Regions from separate parts of the Nonomuraea sp. NPDC049637 genome, predicted to be linked through region 2. Evidence: riboswitches for the same ligand, from Rfam matches in the RefSeq annotation. Region 2 holds a riboswitch; the other holds the start of a gene.

Region 1 (15,048 bases), on a different contig from region 2:
TGCACAGCGGCGTTCTCCTCGCGGTCGGTGCGCACCTCCACCACCCGCGGCCCCTCGCCGCGCATGGCCTTGGACAGCTCGCTGACGTCCCCGAGCAGCGTGTACGGCGTTCCGCTCGCGGCGGCGGCGTAGGCCAGGTCCACGCCGTGCGGCGTGCCGAAGACCCGCTCGAACGGGTCGCGCACCGCCGCCTGCGGCAGCAGCGAGAAGATGCCGCCGCCGTCGTTGTTGACGACGACCATGCACAGGTCCGGCCTGGGCTCGCGGGGGCCGAGGATCAGCCCGTTCTGGTCGTGCAGGAACGACAGGTCGCCGAGCAGCGCGTACGAGGGCCCGTTGTGCGCCAGCGCGGCGCCCATGGCGGTGGACACCAGCCCGTCGATGCCGGAGGCGCCCCGGCTGGCCATCAGCCTGATGCCGCGCCGCGGCCGCATGAACTGGTCGAGGTCCCTGATCGGCATCGAGGAGCCGCAGAACAGCAGCGCGCCGTTGGGCAGCGCGTCGGCCAGGTCGCGGGCCAGGCGCGGCTCGGAGGTGCCCGAGACGTCGAGGACCGCGTCGAGGGCCGACCGGACGGCCGTGTCGGCCTGCCGCCAGGCGTGCAGCCAGCTGTCGTCGCCGGAGGCCACCGGGATCTCCACGGCCTGCGCTACCTGGGTGGCCGACCGGGTGGGGTCGGGCCAGCGGTCGAGGTCGGGGGCGACCACGATGTGCTCGTCCGTGCGCTTCAGCCACGACAGCAGCGGCCGCGACAACCCCGGCCGGCCCAGCGTGACGACCACGTCGGGGCGGTGGGAGTCGGCGAACTCGGGCGTGCCGAGCAGGTAGTGGTAGCTGGAGATGGAGTGGTCGCCGTAGCGGGCGCCGCCGTTGGGCTCCGACAGCACCGGCCAGCCGGCCATGCCGGCGGCGGCCACGTAACGCCGGACGTTGGCCGCGCCGTCGCCGACGACGAGCACGCCGCGCCTGGTGGGCGGGATGTGCAGGGCGATGGGCGGGGGCGCGACGCGGGCCCGCACCCAGGGGCCGTTCGCGCCGCCGTCGAGCGGCTCGGACCAGCTCGTGTCGCCGTCGGGGATCAGCGGCTCCCGGAAGGCCAGGTTGAGGTGCACGGGGCCGGGGTTGGCCGCCCCTGCGGCCCGCTGGTAGGCGCGGCAGGCCAGCGAACGCCAGTAGGCGACCATGCCGGGACGGTCTTCCGGCACGCCGACCTCGGCGAACCAGCGGACTGCGGTGCCGTACAGCTTGACCTGGTCGATCGTCTGGTTGGCGCCGGTGCCGCGCAGCTCGGGCGGACGGTCGGCGGTCAGGACGAGCAGCGGCACGCCCGACTCGTCGGCCTCGATCACCGCCGGATGGAAGTTGGCCGCGGCCGTGCCGGAGGAGCAGATCAGCGCCACCGGCCGCTCGGAGCGCTTGGCCAGGCCGAGCGCCAGGAAGGAGGCCGAGCGCTCGTCGATGCGCACGTGCAGGCGCACCCGCGACTCGGCGTGCAGCGCCAGGGCGAGGGGGGCCGAGCGGGAGCCGGGGGCGAGCACCACGTCGGTCAGGCCACAGCGCACCAGCTCGTCGACGAGCACGGTGGCCAGCGCGGTTGCGGGGTTCAAAGTGACGCCTCCTGCATCCGGCCGAGCCACTGGGGAGATTCAATCTCAAATTCCGACAAATGCTGAAAATTCACCGAGGGGCGGCGCACCGGGAGCCATCCGTCCACGGGCACCAGCGAGTCCTCCACCACGTCGCCGGCCAGCAACGACATCGTGCCGAGCCCGCACGCGTACGGCAGCGACGGCAGCGCCGCCGCCAGCGCGACCCCCGCGGCCAGCCCCACGGACGTCTCCACGGCGCTGGAGACCACGGCGGGCAGCCCGCACGACTCCACCACCCGCAGCGCGGCGCGCACCCCGCCCAGCGGCTGCACCTTGACCACCGCGATGTCGGCCGCCTCGGCCGCCCTGACCCGCAGCGGGTCCTCGGCACGCCGGATCGACTCGTCGGCCGCGATCGGCACGTCGACCGCCCTGCGCACCGCCGCCAGCTCCTCCAGGGTCGCGCACGGCTGCTCGGCGTACTCCAGGCCGAACCGGTCGAGCCGCTTGAGCCGGGTGACGGCCTCGTCGACCTCCCAGGCGCCGTTGACGTCGACCCTCAGCCGCCCGGACGGCCCCAGGGCGTCACGCACCGCCTCCACCCGCGCCAGGTCGTCGGCGAACGTCTGGCCGCGCTCGGCCACCTTGACCTTCGCCGTGCCGCAGCCGGAACGCCGCACCAGCTCGTGGGCCTGCTCGGCGTCGACCGCCGGGACGGTGGCGTTGACCGGGACGCGGTCGCGCACCGGCTCGGGCCACCCGTCGAAGGCGGCCTCACGGGCGCACGCCAGCCAGCGGGCGCACTCGCGCGGACCGTACTCGGGGAAGGGGGAGAACTCGCCCCAGCCCGCCGGGCCGTGCAGCAGCACGCCCTCCCTGACGGTCTGCCCGCGAAACCGCGTCCGCATCGGAATCCGGAAGACCACGGGAGAACGCGTCACGACCCTACCCTGCACCTGTGTCCGACCTGTCGCCATTAACCTTACGAGCATGTGGAGGAACCCGTCGCATCCGGACCGTCCGCTGCATGCCATTGTGCAGCCTCCCGGCCCCGGCCTTCTCACCGCGATCCGCGACGCCCTCTCCGGCGACGGCCCGGCCGTCCTGCCGCTCCAGCCCGGCCACGAGCACCAGGTCCTCCAGGCTCTGCGGCCCACGCACGCCGGCGGCGAGCCGCGGCCCGGCGGCGAGGGCGTCCCGGGCGACGTGGCGGTGGTCATCGCCACCAGCGGCAGCACCGGCGCGCCCAAGGGCGTGCAGCTGTCGGCCTCCGCCCTGCGCGCCTCGGCGTCGGCGTCGCTGAGCAGGATCGGGGCCGCCGAGGGCGACCGGTGGTTGTGCTGCCTGCCCGTCTCCCACGTCTCCGGCCTGCAGGTGCTGGTCCGCGCCCTGCTGTCGGGCAGCGAGCCGATCATCCACCCCTCCTTCGACGTGCGGGCCGTGCTGTCCTCGGGCGCCCACCACGTCTCCCTGGTGCCGACGCAGCTCCACCGGCTGGTCGAGACGGGCGCCGACCTGTCGGTGTTCCGCACGATCCTGCTCGGCGGCGCGGCGCCCAGGGCGGGGCTGGTCGAGCGGGCCGTGGAGCTCGGCGCCCGGGTGGTCACCACGTACGGGATGAGCGAGACGTGCGGCGGCTGCGTCTACGACGGCCGCCCCCTTTACGATGTAGATCTCAAAATCGGCGAGGACGGCCTGATCAGGATCGCCGGGCCCGTGCTCTTCTCCGGCTACCGCTTCGCCGGGCGCACCGGCTTCGACGGCGACTGGTTCGTCACCTCCGACCTCGGCGAGCTCAGCGGCGGCCGGCTGCGCGTGCTCGGCCGGGCCGACGACGTCGTCAACACCGGCGGCGAGAAGGTCGTGGCCGCCGTGGTGAGCGCGGTGCTCGGCACGCATCCCGAGGTCGCCGACGTCGCCGTGGCCGGCCTGCCCGACCCGGAGTGGGGCGAGGCGGTCACGGCGTTCGTGGTGCCGGCCGACCCCGCCGCGCCGCCCACGCTGGCCGAGCTGCGCGCCTACTGCCGCGACCGGCTGCCCGCCCACGCCGCGCCCCGCGACCTGCGTCTCCTCCCCCGTCTGCCGCTGCTGCCCAACGGCAAGACCGATCTCGTACGGCTGCGTACAGGAACCTGACGCGGCGCGGCTGCGTCATAACGGGGAGAAGGAAGGGAGCCTTCATGAACCAGACCCGCAAGATGTGGGCGTCCGCGGCGGTCGTCGGCGTGATCGTCGTCGGTGGCGCGTCGGTCGCGGCGGCCGCCTCGGCGGGCAAGCTCGACGCCGTCGCCAGGGAGACCCGGGCCGTGGTCGATCAGCAGGTCGACCAGGCAGCCGACCCGGCGGCCGAGCAGACGTCGCCGACCGGCCGCCCGGCGCCCTCGCCCGGCGACCCCGAGGGCGTCGTGGTCTCCACGGAGGTCAATCCCGATCCGCGCGAGGTCATCGACTACTGGACCGACAAGCGCATGGAAGAGGCCGAGCCGATGCCCATGCCGGAGGGGACCGGAAGCTTCGAGGTGGCGGAGTAGTTCCCGCCTGCCGGGGGTGGCGCGCCCTGTGGGCGTTCCGCCCCTTTTTCAGCCCTCCGGGAACAAATAGCGGTGGATGGCGTTATTGATACTGGTGCGCCGAGCGGAGTGACCACCGCCCCACCACAACCTGCCTGATCGCTTCGACTCCGTACGGAGGAGGTGTCCTCATGCCCAGAACCGCCGTGGCGACCCCACCCGCGACTCTCGACCAGCTCATTGAACGAGGGCGAGCCCAGGGTCACCTTTCTCTGGCGGAGCTGCGCGACGCGTTCGCCGAGGCCGGCATCAGCCCCTCTGAAGGCCGCACGATCCTGCGTGAGCTCTCGGAGGCCGGTGTGAGCCTGGCTGCCGAGAACGAGCCGTCGCTGGCCAAGACCGCCGCCAGAAAGACCACCCAGAAGACCGCGAGCAAGAGCGCCCCCAAGCCGAGGAAGGCTTCCGGGGCAAAGGCTACCGGCCGCACGGCCGCCGAGGCAAAAAACCCGGTGGACGGCAAGCCGGAGCACGAGGAGGACGTGGCCCCCGACGACCTCGAGCTGACGGCCGAGGACGCCGAGATCGAGAACGAGGCCATGGACCTGGACGACAACCAGTCCGTGATGGGCGACTCGGTCCACACGTACCTGAAGTCGATCGGCCGCCGTACCCTGCTCACCGCCGCCCAGGAGGTCGAGCTGGCCCGCCGGATCGAGGCCGGCCTGTATGCCGAGTACAAGCTGGAGACCGACCCCGACGTGCCGCCGTCCGTGCGCGACGACCTGCACCTGGTCATCGAGGACGGCCGGCAGGCCAAGGACCACATGCTGGAGGCCAACCTGCGCCTGGTGGTCTCGGTGGCCAAGAAGTACACCGACCGCGGCATGTCGCTGCTGGACGTCGTCCAGGAGGGCAACCTGGGACTGATCAGGGCCGTGGAGAAGTTCGACTACACCAAGGGCTTCAAGTTCTCCACCTACGCCATGTGGTGGATCCGGCAGGCCATCCAGCGCGGCTTCGCCGACTCGGCCCGGACGATCCGGCTGCCCGTGCACGTGCTGGAGATGCTCTCCAAGCTGTCGCGGATCGAGCGGGACATGCACCAGAGGCTGGGCCGCGAGCCCACGCCCGAGGAGCTGGCCGTCGAGCTCGACAAGACGCCGGACCAGATCGAGGAGCTGCTGCGCACCAGCCGCCAGCCGATCTCGCTGAACGCGACCATCGGCGAGGACGGCGAGACCACGATCGGCGACCTCATCGAGGACGTCGACTCGCCGGAGGCGTCGGAGATCGTCGACCGCCAGCTGCTGGGCGACCAGCTGCGCGGCGTGCTCGACAACCTCTCGCCGCGCGAGGCGAAGATCATGGCCCTGCGGTTCGGCCTGGTGGACGGCAAGCCGCACACGCTGGACGAGATCGGCAAGCACCTCGGCCTCACCCGCGAGCGCATCCGCCAGCTGGAGAAGGAGTCGCTGTCGAAGCTGCGCCACCCGAGCAACACCCGCCCGCTGCTCGACTGGGCCAGCTGACCCGCACCGCCCCGGCCGCCGCCGTCAGCCCCTGACGGCGACGGCCCAGCAACGCGGACCCCGGCCGTCAGGACCTGACGGTGACGGGCCCGGAACGCGGGCCCCGGCCGTCAGGACCTGACGGTGACGGGCCCGGAACGCACGAAGAGCCCCGGCGCGCGCGGCGCCGGGGCTTTCGGGTGCCTTCGGTCAGACGGTGGCGGGCACCGGCCGGGGCACGCGCGGGATGCCCCACATGCGGTTCTCCTCGCGCAGCGTGCGCAGCCGGTCGACCTCGGCCGTCCACATGGCCCCGCGGGGGGTGGCCCTGGCCTTGCGGCGCGCGATGCGGTCGTCGTACGAGCGCACGCCGAACGTGGCCCGCTGCCCGGCCTCGGCGGCCCGCAGCGCCTCGGTCAGCGCGACGTCGAACGCCCGGCCCGCGGCCAGCAGCTCGATCTCGTCGGCCGCGGCCGCACGCAGGTCGCGCACGATCTGCTCGGCCTGCCTGGCCTTGTCAAGCAGCTGCGGGAAGCCCTTGGAGATCTCCTGGTCCGCGTGGTAGCGAACCTCGGCCTCCCGGCTCACCCGCGGACGGAAAAACGCCATCGACCCTGCCCTTCACGCAGTCTTTGCTGTTCAACCCACAAGGGTACGCCGTCCGACACCGCCGCCGAACACCGGGCGACGGACGGGGCCGCCCAGTAAGATGATCACCATGCCCGCAAAGAGACCTCCCGTGCCACTCTCCCGCGAGCGCATCATCGAGGCCGCACTCCACATCGCCGACAGCCAGGGGTTGCGCCGGCTCACCATGCGCCGGCTGGGCGACGCCCTGGAGGTGGAGGCCATGGCCATCTACCACCACCTGCCCCGCGGCAAGGAGGCGCTGATGGACGCGCTGGCCGAGCACGTCACGACCGTGCACGTGGAGCAGGCGGCCACCTGGCAGGAGACGGCCAGGGCGTGGTGCCGGGCGGGCCGGGAGCTGCTGCGCGAACATCCGGGCGTGCTCGCCCTGGCGCTGACCAAGCCGCCCAAGGGCGCCACCGCGGTGGCCATCAGGGAGCAGACCGAGCAACTGGCCGACGGCGGCCTGAGCGACGCCCCGGAGGCCGTGCGCGCGCTGCGGGCGTTCGTGTTCGGCAGCGTGGCGGTCGAAGTCCAGCAATCCGGATGGGCTGACCCAGAAGTCGATGAATGGGTCAGGAGGGACGAAAGAGCGGATGTCGACTTCGAAAGAGGGCTCGACGCTTTGCTCAAGGGGTTGCAAACGTAGTGCGCGTGTCGCGCTTGGCCCGTTATCCTGCATAAGGCACGCTGTGTCGAAGGTCACACGACCGGGGGATCCTCCTGTAACAGTCCGAACGGGCTATGTCGGACCGTGTGACACACGTCGCACACTTGCCAGAACAACAAACCCGAGCGGCTCCCGTCCCTCTCCCGGGAGCACCCACGAGATATCGGAGGCACGCCGATGTGCCCGCACGACCCGGCCTGTCCGTCTGCCGAGGCGCCGGACCGCGAGGCAGCACGCACCCTCGCATGCCACCCCGAGCAGGGGTGGAGCCTTCTCTGCAACGGCGTCGTCCTGTTCGAGGACACCGGGGAGCTGCTGCCCAGCGGCACCGTCATCGCGCCGCACCGGCCCGACCCCCTGGTGGGCGCCGCCTGACGGCGGCGTAGCCGCCGATCCACCGGGCCACGACCTCGCCCACCCGGGCGGGGTCCCGCTTCAGGTCGTGGCCCTCGCCCGGCAGCACCACCAGCCGGGCGCAGTCCGCGGGATCCGGCACTCCGAACGGATCCCGGTCCCCGTTGACCACCAGCACGTCGACCCCGGCCCCGCGCAGCTCCTCGGCCCTGGAACGCTCCGGCTTGCCGGGCGGGTGCAGCGGGAAGGCCAGCGCCACCACCGCCGCCGCGCCCACCGCCGAGGCCGTACGGCAGGCCACCCGGGCGCCGTTGCTCCGGCCGCCCTGCACCAGCGGCAGCCCCGGCCACCCGGCGCGCAACTCGCCCAGCACCGCTTCCCATGCCTCGTCCTGCCGGGCGGCCGAGCCCGGCGCCCGCGCCCCCGCGACCCGGAACGCCTGCGACACCCTGGCCACGGTCGCGCCCACCCCGAGCGCGGCGTCGCGGACGGCCAGCAGGTCGGGCGCGTCCACTCCCCCGGCCGAGCCGTGGGTCAGCACCAGCAGCAGCCGGGCCTCGGCTGCCTCGTCGACCTGCACCAGCGCCGGCCCCCGCGGAGTCATGATCTCCATGGCAGCACCGTACCTGGGGAGGATCCGCCGTTGGCTCCCAGGTCTGATGACGGCGCGCCGGACAACCGGGATGATGGCTTTCATGTCAGAGATGCGCCCGATCCGGGACGACCTGCAGGCCACCCTCGACGCCCGCCGCGACCTCGGCCCCGACTACGAGGCCGCGCTCGTCGAGTCCTTCGTCGAACGGCTCGACGCCACCATCGCCGCCCGCGTCCAGGCCGAGCTGAGCGGCCAGGGCCTCGCGCCGGTCAAGGCCAAGGCGAAGCAGCGGCAGAACAATGGCGCCGCCATCATCCCCGTCGCGCTGGGCTCGATGGGTCTCGGCATCCCGCTGACCGCCATCGCGGCGGGCAACGCGGGGCTGGTCGGCCTGACGATCACGTGGCTGGCGATCGTCGCCATCAACGTGGCCGCCGCCGTGGCCATCATGCGCCGCGGCTGAGCCTTCCCCTCACGGCACTCAGGTGTCGCGGTGGAAACGCAGCCGGACCTCGGCGGCCATGGTCCGGTCCTCGTGTTCGAGGCCGTAGGTCCACACCTGGCCGGCGTCCTCGGTGCGCCCGCGCAGCGGCAGCGTGCGCGCCAGCAGCTCGATGGCCAGCGCGCCCGTCTGGGGGTCGGCCCCGCTCTCGACGGCCTCGGCGAACTCGGCGCAGGCCAGTTCCAGGTGCGCGATGCCGAGCAGCACCCGCAGCCCCGGCAGCTCCCGCGCCGGGGCGAACTCCAGCGCGTCCAGCAGCAGCCCGGCGGCCTCCCCCGGGTCGCCGTACTCCAGCAGCGTCTCGGCGAGCTGGCGGGCCGCGTGCGCGGCGGCCTCGGCGTCGCCTGAGTCGAGGCTCGCGTCGAGGGCGGAGCGCAGCTCCTTGCCGGCCTCCTGGGGGCTGCCGGCCAGCCGGGCCAGCGCGAGGTGCGCCAGCGGGACGTAGGCCGGCGTGCCGACGCCGAGCACCGCCTGCCAGGCGGCCCTGGCCTGGTCGTCGCGGCCCTCGCGCTCGAACCCCTGGGCCAGGTGGCAGGCGGCCTGCGCGGCGTACTCGGGATGGCCGGTGGCCAGCGCGGTGCGGGCCGCGGCGCGGGCGGCCTCGGTGTCGCCGCGCTCGTCGAGCACCACGGCCAGCCCCACGGCCGCCTGGGCCCGGTCGGGGCTGTCGGGGTCGGCGACCAGCTCGGTCAGGATCGCCGCCGCACCCTCCAGGTCGCCCCCCTCGGCCAGGCGGCGGGCGGTGTCGAGGGGCGGGGTCTGCAGCTCTGAGAACGTCAAGAGAGCTCCTTCCGGCGACGGATCGCACCGAGCCTAACGGCTCGTCGCGATCATGTCTGCTCACTTGACGGTGCAGGACTGGGCCGGGTCCGGCGCGGGCCCCCGGGCGGGGACCCGCGCGGGCGGATCAGTCCTCGTACGCCTCCAGCGGCGGGCAGGAGCACACCAGGTTGCGGTCGCCGTACGCCTGGTCGATGCGGCGCACCGGCACCCAGTACTTGCCCTCGCGCAGCGAGGCCAGCGGGTAGGCCGCCTCGGTCCGCGAGTACGGGTGGGCCCACTCGTCGGCGGTGACCGACTCGGCCGTGTGCGGCGCGTTGCGCAGCGGGTTGTCGGTCGTGTCGTAGTCGCCGGAGGCCACCTTGGCGATCTCACCGCGAATGGCGATCATGGCGTCCACGAACCGGTCGAGCTCGTCGAGGTCCTCGCTCTCGGTCGGCTCGATCATCAGCGTCCCGGCCACCGGGAAGGACATGGTCGGCGCGTGGAAGCCGTAGTCGATCAGGCGCTTGGCCACGTCGTCGACGGTGACGCCGGTCTCCTTGGTGATCTGGCGCAGGTCCACGATGCACTCGTGGGCCACCAGGCCGCCACGGCCGGTGTAGAGCACCGGGTAGTGCGGGGCCAGCCGCCGGGCCAGGTAGTTGGCCGACAGGATGGCCTGCTCGGTGGCCGCCGTGAGGCCCTCGGAGCCCATCATCCGCACGTACGCCCACGAGATCGGCAGGATGCCCGCCGAGCCGTACGGGGCCGCCGAGACCGGGCCGACCGGGCTGCCGTCGCGCAGCGGGTGGCCGGGCAGGTAGGCCGCCAGGTGGCCGCGGACCGCGACCGGGCCGACGCCGGGGCCGCCGCCGCCGTGCGGGATGCAGAACGTCTTGTGCAGGTTGAGGTGGGACACGTCGGCGCCGAACTCACCCGGCTTGGCCAGGCCCACCAGGGCGTTGAGGTTGGCGCCGTCGACGTAGACCTGGCCGCCGGCCTCGTGCACCTTGGCGCACACCTCGGTGATCGACTCCTCGTACACGCCGTGCGTGGACGGGTACGTCACCATGATCGCGGCGAGCTTGTCGCGGTGCTTGGCGATCTTGGCGTCGAGGTCGGCCAGGTCGATGTTCCCGTCGCTGTCGCAGGCCACGACCACGACCCGCATGCCGGCCATGACGGCGCTGGCCGCGTTCGTGCCGTGGGCCGAGGACGGGATCAGGCACACGTCCCGCCCGGTGTCGCCGTTGGCCTGGTGGTAGGCGCGGATGGCCAGCAGGCCGGCGAACTCGCCCTGGGAGCCGGCGTTCGGCTGGATGGAGACGGCGTCGTAGCCGGTCACCTCGGCCAGCCAGCCCTCCAGGGTGCCGATGAGCTCCCGGTAGCCCTCGGTCTGGGCCTCCGGCGCGTACGGGTGCACGCCGGCGAACTCCGGCCAGGTGATCGGCTCCATCTCGGTGGTCGCGTTCAGCTTCATCGTGCACGAGCCGAGCGGGATCATCGAACGGTCGAGCGCGATGTCCTTGTCCTGGAGCCTGCGCAGGTAGCGCAGCATCGCGGTCTCGGAGCGGTGGCTGTGGAAGACCGGGTGGGTCAGGTAGTCCGACTCGCGCAGCAGCCCGTCCGGCAGCGCGTCGGCCTCCAGCGCCACCTCCTCGCGCTCGACGCCGAAGGCGGCCCACACCTTGACCAGCTCGGCCGCGCCGGTCTTCTCGTCGCAGGCGATCGAGACGTGGTCGTCGTCGGCCTGCCACAGGTTGACGCCCCGCTCGGCGGCGGCGGCCACCACCTCGGCGGCCCTGCCGGGCACGCGGACGAGCACGGTGTCGAAGAACTCGCCGTGCACGACCTCCAGGCCGGCCTCGCGCAGCCCGCCGGCCAGCGCGACGGCGTGCCGGTGCACGCGGTGCGCGATCCGGCGCAGGCCCTCGGGGCCGTGGTAGACGGCGTACATGCCGGCGATCACGGCCAGCAGGACCTGGGCGGTGCAGATGTTGCTGGTGGCCTTCTCGCGGCGGATGTGCTGCTCGCGGGTCTGCAGGGCCAGCCGGTAGGCGGGGTCGCCGTCGACGTCGACCGACACGCCGACCAGGCGGCCGGGCATCTGCCGCTGCAGGCCCTCGCGTACGGACATGTAGGCCGCGTGCGGCCCGCCGAACCCGAAGGAGACGCCGAAGCGCTGGGAGGAGCCGACGGCGATGTCGGCGCCCAGCTCGCCGGGGGCGGCCACGAGCGTGAGGGCCAGCAGGTCGGCGGCGGCCACGACGAGCGCGCCCGCCTCGTGCGCCCTGGCGGCCACGTCGCGGAAGTCGCGCAGGCGGCCCGAGGCGCCCGGGTACTGGACGAGCACGCCGAAGCACTCGGGCAGCTCGCCGTCGAGGTCGTGCTCGACCAGCGTGATGCCGAGCGGCTCGGCGCGGGTGGCCAGCACGGCTTTGGTCTGGGGCAGCGTGTCGGCGTCGACGACGAACACGTCGCTCTTGGACTTGCCGGCGCGGCGGGCCAGCGTCATGGCCTCGGCCGCGGCGGTGGCCTCGTCCAGCAGGGAGGCGCCAGCGACGTCGAGGCCGGTCAGGTCGGAGACGACCGTCTGGAAGTTCAGCAGCGCCTCCAGGCGCCCCTGCGAGATCTCCGGCTGGTACGGCGTGTAGGCGGTGTACCAGCCCGGATTCTCCAGCAGGTTGCGCCGGATGACGGCGGGCGTGACGGTGTCGTAGTAGCCCAGGCCGATCATGGAGGTCAGCACCCGGTTGCGGGAGGCCAGTTCGCGCAGCTCGGCGATGGCCTCGGTCTCGCTCGCGGCGGCCGGCAGCTTGAGCCGGTCCTTGACCCTGATGGCCTCGGGCACGGCCACGGCCACCAGATCGCCGACGGACTCGAAGCCCACGGCCTCGAGCATGCGCTGCTGCTCGGACTCCGATGGGCCGATGTGCCTGGACGAGAACGGCGGAGCGGACAGGTCGGTCATGGAGGTTGCCTCCCGAGGCTTGGAGACCGGCGCCAGGGCGCGGGCGAGTGCCGGATCTCCCCCTCTGTCATCGCGACGTCATCGCGACCTGAGAGCTTCACCCCACCGTGGGGCTTGCACCGTCGGTGAGGTGCGCCTGGCGGGCGCACCTGCTTTCCAGAGTTGCCTCACCCGAGCGGTACGGGATGCCTGAGAGATTCCGGGGAGGGTTGCTCCTTCGGCGCCCCAGGACCGAAGCCCAGGGACTCTCCCGCACGGGGTCATCAGCCTTACTCTGTCCTAGATTACTACGGTGTGTTCAGCGGTTCAGCTCACCCCGTGCGGCGTGCGCGACGCCGCTTGGCGAGCTCGTCAGCGGGATGGTCGGCCGGGACGGTGTCCTCGACCGCCGCCCGTTCCCCCGGCAGCTCCGCGAGGGAGCCCTCGACCTCTCGCCAGACCCGGCCGAGCGCGATGCCGAACACGCCCTGGCCGCCCTGGAGCAGATCGATCACCTCGTCGGCCGAGGTGCACTCGTAGACGCTGACGCCGTCGCTCATGAGCGTGATCTGCGCGAGGTCGGCGACCCCGCGGTCACGCAGATGCTGCACGGCGGTGCGGATCTGCTGCAACGACACCCCGGTGTCGAGCAGCCGCTTGACGACCTTGAGCACCAGGATGTCGCGGAAGCTGTAGAGCCGCTGCGAGCCCGAGCCGTGCGCGGCTCTTATCGTGGGCTCGACCAGGCCCGTGCGCGCCCAGTAGTCGAGCTGCCTGTAGGTGATGCCGGCCGCCGAGCAGGCTGTGGGCCCGCGGTATCCGATGTCGTCGGGCACGGTCGCAGGCTGCTCGTCGAAGAGCAGGCCCTGCTCTCCGGCACGCTGCCGCGCGCTCTCGCGCCGCACCGGATCTTCCTGGCCGGCCGTCTTTCCCTCGCCGCTGCTGACCGCCACGCGGACCTCCGGCTTTCTCTCATCCCATGGCCTGATCTGGGGGTTCGTAAAGGGCGACCACGGGTTTCACTTGCACCGTAGGACCGTGACCATGCTCAGTCAACGATCCGGCTCGGCGCGTCGTGAAGCGTAAATGCACTGAAATACCTACCCCGCCCTGCCGAAGTCCTCGGGAGTGATCGTGTCAAGGAACTCCCTGAACTTCTCCACCTCGTCCTCCTGGTCGTCAGGGATGATCACACCGGCCTCCTGGACGACCTCTTCGCTGGCGAAGATGCGCGCACCGGTGCGCAGCGCCAGGGCGATCGAGTCGGAGGGCCGGGCGCTGACCTCCACGCCGTTGGAGAACACCAGGTCGGCGAAGAAGATGCCGTCACGCAGGGCCACGATGTTGACCGCGCGCAGCCCGACGCCGAGCGCGCTCAGCACGTCCCTGAACAGGTCGTGCGTGAGCGGCCGGGGCGGCGGCTCCTCGGCCTGCGCCAGGGCGATCGCGGTCGCCTCGGTCATGCCGATCCAGATCGGAAGGAACCGTTCCCCGTGTGCCTCCTTGAGCAAGACGATCGGCTGATTTGTGGGCATCTCAACTCGAACGCCCACGACCTCCATCTGCAACACGGGCTGCTCCGTATTCGACCGGCCGGTCGCCCGGCACAGCTGTTGACTGGGTCGTTTCTGCTACACGCTTGTGTATTTCAACGTAACACCCGGCAGGCGTGGAATGTGCCCCGGCCTTCCAGCTCCGTGCCCTCAACGGCCCAGGACAGACCTGACGCCGAGGCGCACCAGGGAGGCGTGCAGGTCGAGCAGGAGGGTGGACAACTCCCTGGCAGCCTCGTCGGCCTCGCCGATGGCGCCGGGCGCGCGCCGCTTGAGTATGGGCGCGACGGTCTGCTCGACCAGCCCGCACTCCCGCTCGGCGGCGGCCTTGACCGCGCGCAGGTGGCGGGCGTGCAGGCCGAAACGGGCCAGGGCGCCGACGGTGCGCGCGATCTTCAGCGCCTCCTCGTCGTAGCGCCTGGCCACGGGGGCGAGCAGGCCGTAGTCCTCCAGCTCGGCGAGGGTCTCCTCGTCGATGCCGGCCGCCTCCAGCAGCTGGGCCCGGTCGTAGCGGATCTCCTGGGCCTGCTGCACCGCGCGCGGACGGCCGAAGCTCTCGGCCATCCTGTCCTTGATCACCCGAAGCGGCAGGTAGTGGTCGCGCTGCTCGGTCAGGATGAACCGCAACTGCTCGACGTGGAGATGGGTGAACTTGCGGTAGCCCGAGGGGCTGCGCTCGGGCTCGATCAGCCCCTCACCCTCCAAGAAGCGGATCTTGGACACGGTGACGTCGGGGAACTCGCCCTGCAGCAGGGCGAGCACCTCCCCGATGCTCATGTGCGAGCGTGCCGCCTGTGAGCTCATGCGCCGGCGTTGACCCTCATCAGGAAGACGAGGCGGAACTTGCCGATCTGCACCTCGTCTCCGGAGTGCAGGGGGACCTCCTCGATGCGCTCCCGGTTGACGTAGGTGCCGTTGAGGCTGCCCACGTCGCGTACGGAGAACTGGCCGCCGCGGTGGCGGTAGAACTCGACGTGGCGGCGCGAGACGGTGATGTCGTCGAGGAAGATGTCGCTCTCCGGGTGGCGCCCGGTCGTGGTGAGGTCCTTGTCCAGCCGGAACCGGCTGCCCTGGTTGGGCCCTCTGGTCACCGTGAGCAACGCCGTGCCGGGCGGGAGCTGTTCGACCAGCGCCCGTTCGGCCAGGAGCATGTCGCCTGTCTCAGCCTCGTACGCCTCGATTCCCGCGACCGAGATCGTCGACGTGGTGTCCCCGGAGACCTCGGGTCTGGTCAGCGGTGACCCACAGCGGGAACAGAAACGGGCATCCTCGGGGTTGGCGTGCCCGCACTGCGTGCAGTAGACGCTCGGCATCGATCGGCTCGGCCTCCTACCGCGAAGACGCGGCGACGGTGCTGGGGACGCGCCTGCCTTCGCTCTTCAAGTTTGCGAATGCCGCAACTTACGCTGATCAGCGGCAAAGGTC
Region 2 (6,573 bases):
GCTCACCGACTTGGTGGACTCCACCTCGCCGACCGAGTCACCCGCCTCGACGGTCGAACCGACCTCGGGGAGCTGCACGAAGACGACGTCACCAAGAGCCTCGGCGGCGAAGGCCGTGATGCCGACGGTCACGGTGATGCCGTCGTCCACGCCCGACACCCACTCGTGCTCCTTGGTGTAGTTCAGGTCGTCAGGGATGTTGCTCACTTGTTCCTCCTGTAGAAGGGCAGCTCGACCAGGTCCATAGGTTCATGGCTGCCCCGGATGTCCACGGCCAGACCTGTGTCGGCCCCGGCGTCCACGTAGGCCATCGCGATGGGCTTGCCCAGGGTCTGGGAGGGCGCACCGCTGGTGACCTCGCCGACGACGGCGCCGTCGCGGGTGACCGGGTAGCCGTGACGCGGCACCCGGCGGCCCTGGGCGACCAGGCCGACGAGGCGGCGGCGGGGCTGGTCGTCCTTGACCGCCTCCAGTGCCGCCCTGCCGACGAAGTCACCGGGCTTGTCGAATTTCACCACTCTGCCCAGCCCCGCGTCGAACGGGGTCAGGTCGGAGCTCAGCTCGTTGCCGTAGAGCGGCATGCCGGCCTCCAGCCTGAGGGTGTCGCGGCTGGACAGACCGGCGGCCCGCAGCCCGTGCGGCTCGCCTGCGGCCTCCAGGGCGCGCCAGAGCGGCACGGCGTCCTGGTTGGCGACGAACAGCTCGAAGCCGTCCTCGCCGGTGTAGCCGGTGCGGGCGATGAGCGCCTGGCGGCCGTCGACCACGCCGGGCAGGCCCGCGTAGTACTTGAGATTGTCGAGGTCGGCGTCGGTGAGCGTGGCCAGGATCTCCTGGGCCTTCGGGCCCTGGATCGCGATGAGGGCGTACTGCTGGGAGCGGTCATCGACCGCCACGTCATACGACTTAGTACGATTTTTCAGCTCATCCGCGACCTTGTCGGAGTTCGAGGCGTTGGCCACCACCATGAACTCCTCGTCCGCCAGTCGGTAGACGATGAGGTCGTCGAGCACCCCGCCGCGCTCGTCCACGATCATCGTGTACCTGGCCCGGCCGGGCGCGAGCGCCGACAGGTGGCCGACCAGTGCGTAGTCGAGGGCCTCTGCGGCCTGCGGACCGGTCAGGAAGATCTCGCCCATGTGCGAGAGGTCGAACAACCCGGCCGCCTCGCGGACGGCTTTGTGCTCCGCCGACTCGCTGCCGTACCGGAGCGGCATGAGCCATCCGGCGAAGTCGGTCAGCGTGGCGCCTAGGGCCTCGTGGACGTCTCGTAGCGGCGTAGGTCGGGACATTTGTCGCACCTCAGGACAGGATTGGATGCCAGCATCCTCCCCCTCTGTCATGGATGCCTGAGAGCTTCGCCCGAGTTTTACCGGACTTTCACCTTCGGCGAGGCCCCGAGGGCCTGCTTTCCAGAGGTCACCTCCCCGTAAGAACGCCTTACAGGGCTGCCGCGCGGTCCTTTGCCTTGAGAGGTTCGCGGGGAGGGCTTGCTCCTTCAGGGACCCTGACCGGCTGTCAGGGTGCTCTCCCGCACGGTTTCGCCGGTGATGTCCGTCAGCCTAGTGCCGTCATGGGGGTGTTGTCGCGCTTCGCCCTCCGCCATCCGCCGCATCCGCGACATCCCGCACGCAGCGAAAAGCGGCCGCGGCCCCGGAGAGGCGGGGTCGCGGCCGCGTTGGTGGCCGCGCGCGAGCCGGTCATGGCAGGTCAGCTCGCACGCGGCAGCTCGGGGCGGGCCGGCGGTGACCGGCCCGCGCGGGGCTCGGGCCCGAGGATCAGGCCCGTGGATCAGGTCCGAGGATCAGACCCTGAGGTCAGGCCGGATCAGGCCCGTGCCCAGAGGGCGGGCACGTTCGGCGGCTCCCAGCCCGGCAGGCTGGTGTGCGCCTGGAGGCAGCGGTAGCTGACCCCCTGGTAGGTGACGACGTCTCCGGCCGTGTACGACTTGTAGGCCGTCCAGGTGGTGCCCTGGCCGTCCCCTCCGACGGTCAGGGTGAAGGACGCGGAGTGGTCCGCCGTCGTCCCGTCGCCGTTGATCCCTATCGTGTACGTCCCCGCCGCGACGCCGCTGGTGGTGGCGATCGTGACGGTGGACGACTGGCCCGCCTGCACCGTGGACGGGCTGAAGGAGACGGTGACCCCGCTCGGCACGTTCCCGGCGGAGAGCGCGACGCTCTGCGCCTGGCCGGACGTGACCTGGGTACTGACCGCCGCGGTAGCCGACTGACCGGCCTGGACCGATGCCGACGACGGGGTCACCGAGATCGAGTAGTCGTTCTCCGTGGGCGTGCTGGTGCCCACGGCGAGCTTCCATATGGCGTACGCGATGGCGTCGGAGTTGCGGTCGAGCGCCGTGGTGTTGATGGCGCTCGGGTAGCTGTCGCAGGCGCTGTGGTAGCAGCGGTCGAACGCCTGCCCGGCCGAGCCGCCCCACTTGGCGGCCTGGGCCGAGCTCTTGACCGCCCCGGCCCCCGTGGCCAGGCCGCCGACCCGGACGCCCGCGCTCTTGAACGAGGCGTGGTCGCTGCGGCCGTCGCCCTCCCTGTCGCCCTCGGTCTGCAGGCCGATGGTGGCGAAGTAGTCGTTGAAGGTGCGCTGGATCGCCGCGTCGTCGTCGTAGACGAAGTAGCCGGCGTTGGTCGAGGCGATCATGTCGAAGTTCAGGTACACCTCGACGCCGCTCGCGCCGCCGTTCTGCACGTAGTACCTGGACCCGACCATGCCCGCCTCCTCGGCGCCCCACCAGCCGAACCGCACGTGCTTGGTGAGGGTGGGCTTGCGGGCGGCGAGGGTGAGGGCGTTCTCCAGGAGCGCGGCCGAGCCGGAACCGTTGTCGTTGATCCCGGGGCCGGCCGCGACGCTGTCGAGGTGGGCGCCGAGCATCACGGTCTGGTTGGCCGGGCCGCCCGGCCAGTCGGCGATCAGGTTGCTGCCGCCGCTGAAGTTCTGCACGCGGGTGGTGAAGCCGGCCGCGTCCAGCTTGCCCTTGATGTAGTTCATCGAGGCGGTGAAGCCCGGCCTGCCCGAGGCGCGGTTGCCGCCGTTGCTCGTGGCGATGGACTGCAACTGGCTCAGATGCGCCGTCACGTTCGCGACGGGGATGTCGGGCGCGGGGTCGGCGGCGGCGCCGGCCGGTCCGGCCGGCGTGGTGAGGGTCAGGGCCAACGCGGCGGTGGCCGCGGCGCCCAGCCTGAGCATGGCGTTCACGTTCTGTGGCTCCTCAAGGGGGTTGGGCGGCCACCCCGGCGTGGCCGCCCAGGTCGTGCGACTTAGACCGGCTGCCAGAGGGCAGGGGTGTTGGGCGGCTCCCAGCCCGGCAGGCTCGTGTGAGACTGCAGGCAGCGGTAGCTGGCGCCCTGGTAGGTGACGGTCTGTCCGGCCGTGTAGGCCGTGTACGTCTGCCACGTGGTGCCCTGGCCGCCGCCCACCGTCAGGCTGAAGGAGGCCGAGTGGTCGGCGCTCGCGCCGTCGGCGTTCAGGCTGATCGTGTACGTGCTGGGCGTCACGCCGCTCGTGGTCGCGAACGTCACCGTGGACGACTGCCCGGCGGTGATCGTGGACGGGCTGAAGCTGACCGTCACGCCCGCGGGCACGTTGCTCGCCGACAGGGCGATGCTCTGCGCCTGGCCGGCGGTGACCTGCGTGCTGACCGTGGCGGTGGCCGACTGACCGGCCTGCACCGAGGCCGACGACGGGGTCACGCCGAAGGAGTAGTCGTTCGGCGAGCTCTGCCCGATCTGCAGGTTGTAGGTGGCCTGGCGGTCCACGTCGGCGCCGTCGGCCGTGATGGCGATCGAGTGGGTGCCCTGCGGGCTGCTCGCCGAGGTGGTGATCGTCAGCGTCGAGCTCTGCCCCGCGGTGATGGTGGCCGGGCTGAACGAGGCGGTCACGCCGGCCGGCAGGGTGCCGGTCCGCAGGGTGATCGACTGCGCCGAGCCGCCGGTCACGGTGGTGCTCACCGTGGTCGTGGTGCTCTGGCCGGGGGTGACGCTGCCGGAGGCGGGGTTCAGGTTGACCGAGAAGTCGTTGCTGCCCTGCGTGCAGGTCGGCTCACCGGACTGGGCCCGTACGCTGACGCCGTCCCAGGCGTTCTTGACCACGTTGAACTCGGTGCAGCTGCCCGGGTACAGGGTCTTGGCGGCCTGGAGGGTGGCGACCCTGGCCTTGGCGTGCGTCCACGGCTGGGTCTTCATGTTCAGCGCGGACATGAACACCTCACCGGCCTTGCGGATGCCGATGCCGGTGATCGCGGCGCCGTTGTCGCAGCGGGTGCTGGCGGGCTTGCCCGAGGGGTTGGTGCCCTCGGCCACCAGGTAGAACCAGTGGTTCTGCGGGCCGGCCGCCGCGTGCACCTCGGTGTTGGGGATGGAGGCGCTGTAGCAGTTCGGGTGGCTGAGGGCCGACGGGTTGTACATGTTGCGGATCGGCCCGGACCCCGAGAGGTTGACCTCCTCGCCGACCAGGTAGTCCGGCGGGTCGTTCGGGTTGTTGGCGTACGCCTCGGTGAGCGCGCCGAAGATGTCGCCGGTGGACTCGTTCATGCCGCCGGTCTCGTTGCCGCTGCCCGAGCCGCCGCTGGTGAACTGGAAGATGCCGTGGCCGAACTCGTGGCCGACCACGTCCATCGACGTGAGCTGCTGGGAGTTGGCGGAGTTGTGGCCGAAGGAGCCGTACTGGCCGTTCCAGTAGGCGTTGACGTCGGCCAGGCCGACGCGGGCCGGGTAGCCGCCGCCCTGGCCGTTGATGCCGTTGCGGCCGAGCCAGGCGCTCAGCATGTCCCATTCCCGCTGCGCGGCGTACAGGGCGTCGACGCAGGCGGTCTCCAGGTTCGTGCCGGAGCCGTTGCCCCAGGTGTCGGTGGTCTTCGTGTACGGCGTGCCGTTCTGGCCGCCGCACGCCACACCGCTCCTGCGGGGGTCGCGCATCGTGTACGAGGGGCTGGTGTCGATGGTGACGGTGCCGACGTAGTAGCTGTTGCCGGTGCCGTCGCGCACCTCGTCCCAGTCGTCGATGACCTTGCCGGTCAGGGCGTCCACGTAGACGTGGAGCTTGGTCTCGTGACCGGTGGCGTTGGCGCCGGTGACGAGCACCTCCCAGGCCAGCCGCGGGGTCGTCGTGGTGGCGTGCACGGACAGCACCGGCGTGGCGACGGTCTCGACCCTGGCCACCTTGGCCCTGGCCGTCACGGCGGCCTGGGCCGCGGTGACCTTCGCCTTCGTGCCGATCCCGATCTTCGTGCGCTGCCCGGTGGCGACCGTGTCGACCACCGCGCCGGAGGCGTCCGTGGCGACGACCACGTCGCCGCCGTAGACGGGCAGGCCCGCGTGCTTACGGGCGTAGGTCAGGTACTGCAGGCCGCGGACGCCTTCGACGGTCGACGTCAGCGTGAACGTGTCCTGCTCGGATGCCAGCAATGCCGCCGAGTCGGCCAGGATCGCGTTGTGTGCGGTGGCGATCGCGTTCCTGCGCTCGTCGGGGCTGGGAGGATCGGCCACCTGCGACGCTTGGGCTGTGGCGCTCGTGGCGCCCACCAGCGAGCTGGTGGTCAGGGCTAGCGCGAGCATTGCGGCAGCCCCCAACCTGAGTTTGGGGTTCACTCTCTGGCTCCTCAGGGGGGTGTGGAGTGGAAGAGCCCCGGCCGGCTGGGGATGAACACAGGGTGACACCGGGATGGCGCGACCCGGTACCCAACAAATTTCCTATAACGTGGTGATATGGCCCTCTGAGCTGGGATTTCGCGGGATTTTAGGGCGCAGAAAAGGTAAAGAAGCTTTCCAGTAACGGTCTCAGCAGGCCGCCGTGAACGCCTCGAAGAGCGCCGATCCGTCGCCCGCCTCCGGGTGCCACTGGACCGCTGCCGCGAAGCCGCCGGAGTCGAGCTCCACCGCCTCGATCGTCCCGTCGCCGGACGTGGCGGTGACCGTGAGCCCGGGGGCGAGCCGGTCGATCGCCTGGTGGTGGTAGTGCGGGACCGCCACCGAGTCCGTGCCGAGCGCCTCGGCCAGGCGGCTGCCGGGCACGGGCGTGACCGGCAGGTGGCCGAACTCGCCGGGCGCGGGGGAGTGGCCGGTGTGCCCGGTCACGTCGGGCAGGTGCTGGTGCAGGGTGCCGCCGAGCAGCACGTTGAGCACCTGCAGCCCGCGGCAGATGCCCAGGAACGGCAGCCCGGCCTCCAGGGCCGCCGCCAGGAGGGCGAACTCGGCCTCGTCCCGGAACTCCCGGACGTAGCCGGTGCGCTCGTGCGCCGCCCGGCCGTACCTGGCCGGGTCGACGTCGCCGCCGCCGGCCAGGACGAGACCGTCGAGCCGCCCCACGACCTGGGCGGGATCGCCGGCCGGCGGCAGCAGCACGGGCTGCCCGCCGGCCTGGACGATCTTCTCGACGTACATGTACGGCAGCAGCGCGACGGGCAGGTCCCACACGGTGAACCGGGCGGGCTCGACGTACGTCGTGACGCCGATGACCGGACGGGTCACAGCGGCGTCACGTACGCGCCGGAGATGCCGCCGTCCACCAGGAACTCGGCCCCCGTGATGAAGGAGGCGTCGTCGCTGGCCAGGAACGCCACGGCGG

The links. Region 2 has a riboswitch for glycine ahead of gcvT (glycine cleavage system aminomethyltransferase GcvT). Riboswitches for the same ligand answer to the same signal wherever they lie in the genome.
Region 1: it holds a riboswitch for glycine, as region 2 does, so the genes downstream of both, gcvP (aminomethyl-transferring glycine dehydrogenase) here and gcvT (glycine cleavage system aminomethyltransferase GcvT) in region 2, are expected to answer to the same signal.

Annotation. Positions count from the first base shown of each region.
Region 1 is NZ_JBFAOM010000043.1:4,567-19,614, reverse strand. It holds gene menD (2-succinyl-5-enolpyruvyl-6-hydroxy-3-cyclohexene-1-carboxylic-acid synthase) at 1-1,607, opposite strand, end outside; gene AB0J71_RS39125 (o-succinylbenzoate synthase) at 1,604-2,566, opposite strand; gene AB0J71_RS39120 (AMP-binding protein) at 2,580-3,725, shown strand; gene AB0J71_RS39115 (hypothetical protein) at 3,770-4,120, shown strand; gene AB0J71_RS39110 (RNA polymerase sigma factor) at 4,291-5,628, shown strand; gene AB0J71_RS39105 (hypothetical protein) at 5,818-6,216, opposite strand; gene AB0J71_RS39100 (TetR/AcrR family transcriptional regulator C-terminal domain-containing protein) at 6,347-6,886, shown strand; gene AB0J71_RS39095 (DUF5999 family protein) at 7,085-7,282, shown strand; gene AB0J71_RS39090 (alpha/beta family hydrolase) at 7,239-7,874, opposite strand; gene AB0J71_RS39085 (hypothetical protein) at 7,957-8,319, shown strand; gene AB0J71_RS39080 (hypothetical protein) at 8,338-9,138, opposite strand; gene gcvP (aminomethyl-transferring glycine dehydrogenase) at 9,266-12,091, opposite strand; glycine riboswitch at 12,258-12,354, opposite strand; gene AB0J71_RS39070 (MerR family transcriptional regulator) at 12,403-13,023, opposite strand; gene AB0J71_RS39065 (bifunctional nuclease family protein) at 13,171-13,641, opposite strand; gene AB0J71_RS39060 (MerR family transcriptional regulator) at 13,774-14,400, opposite strand; gene AB0J71_RS39055 (FHA domain-containing protein) at 14,424-14,936, opposite strand.
Region 2 is NZ_JBFAOM010000102.1:7-6,579, forward strand. It holds partial or broken gene AB0J71_RS49385 (glycine cleavage system protein H) at 1-207, opposite strand, end outside; gene gcvT (glycine cleavage system aminomethyltransferase GcvT) at 204-1,289, opposite strand; glycine riboswitch at 1,324-1,423, opposite strand; glycine riboswitch at 1,444-1,541, opposite strand; gene AB0J71_RS49395 (M28 family peptidase) at 1,825-3,198, opposite strand; gene AB0J71_RS49400 (M4 family metallopeptidase) at 3,270-5,564, opposite strand; gene AB0J71_RS49405 (gamma-glutamyl-gamma-aminobutyrate hydrolase family protein) at 5,787-6,476, opposite strand; gene AB0J71_RS49410 (3-oxoacyl-ACP reductase) at 6,473-6,573, opposite strand, start outside.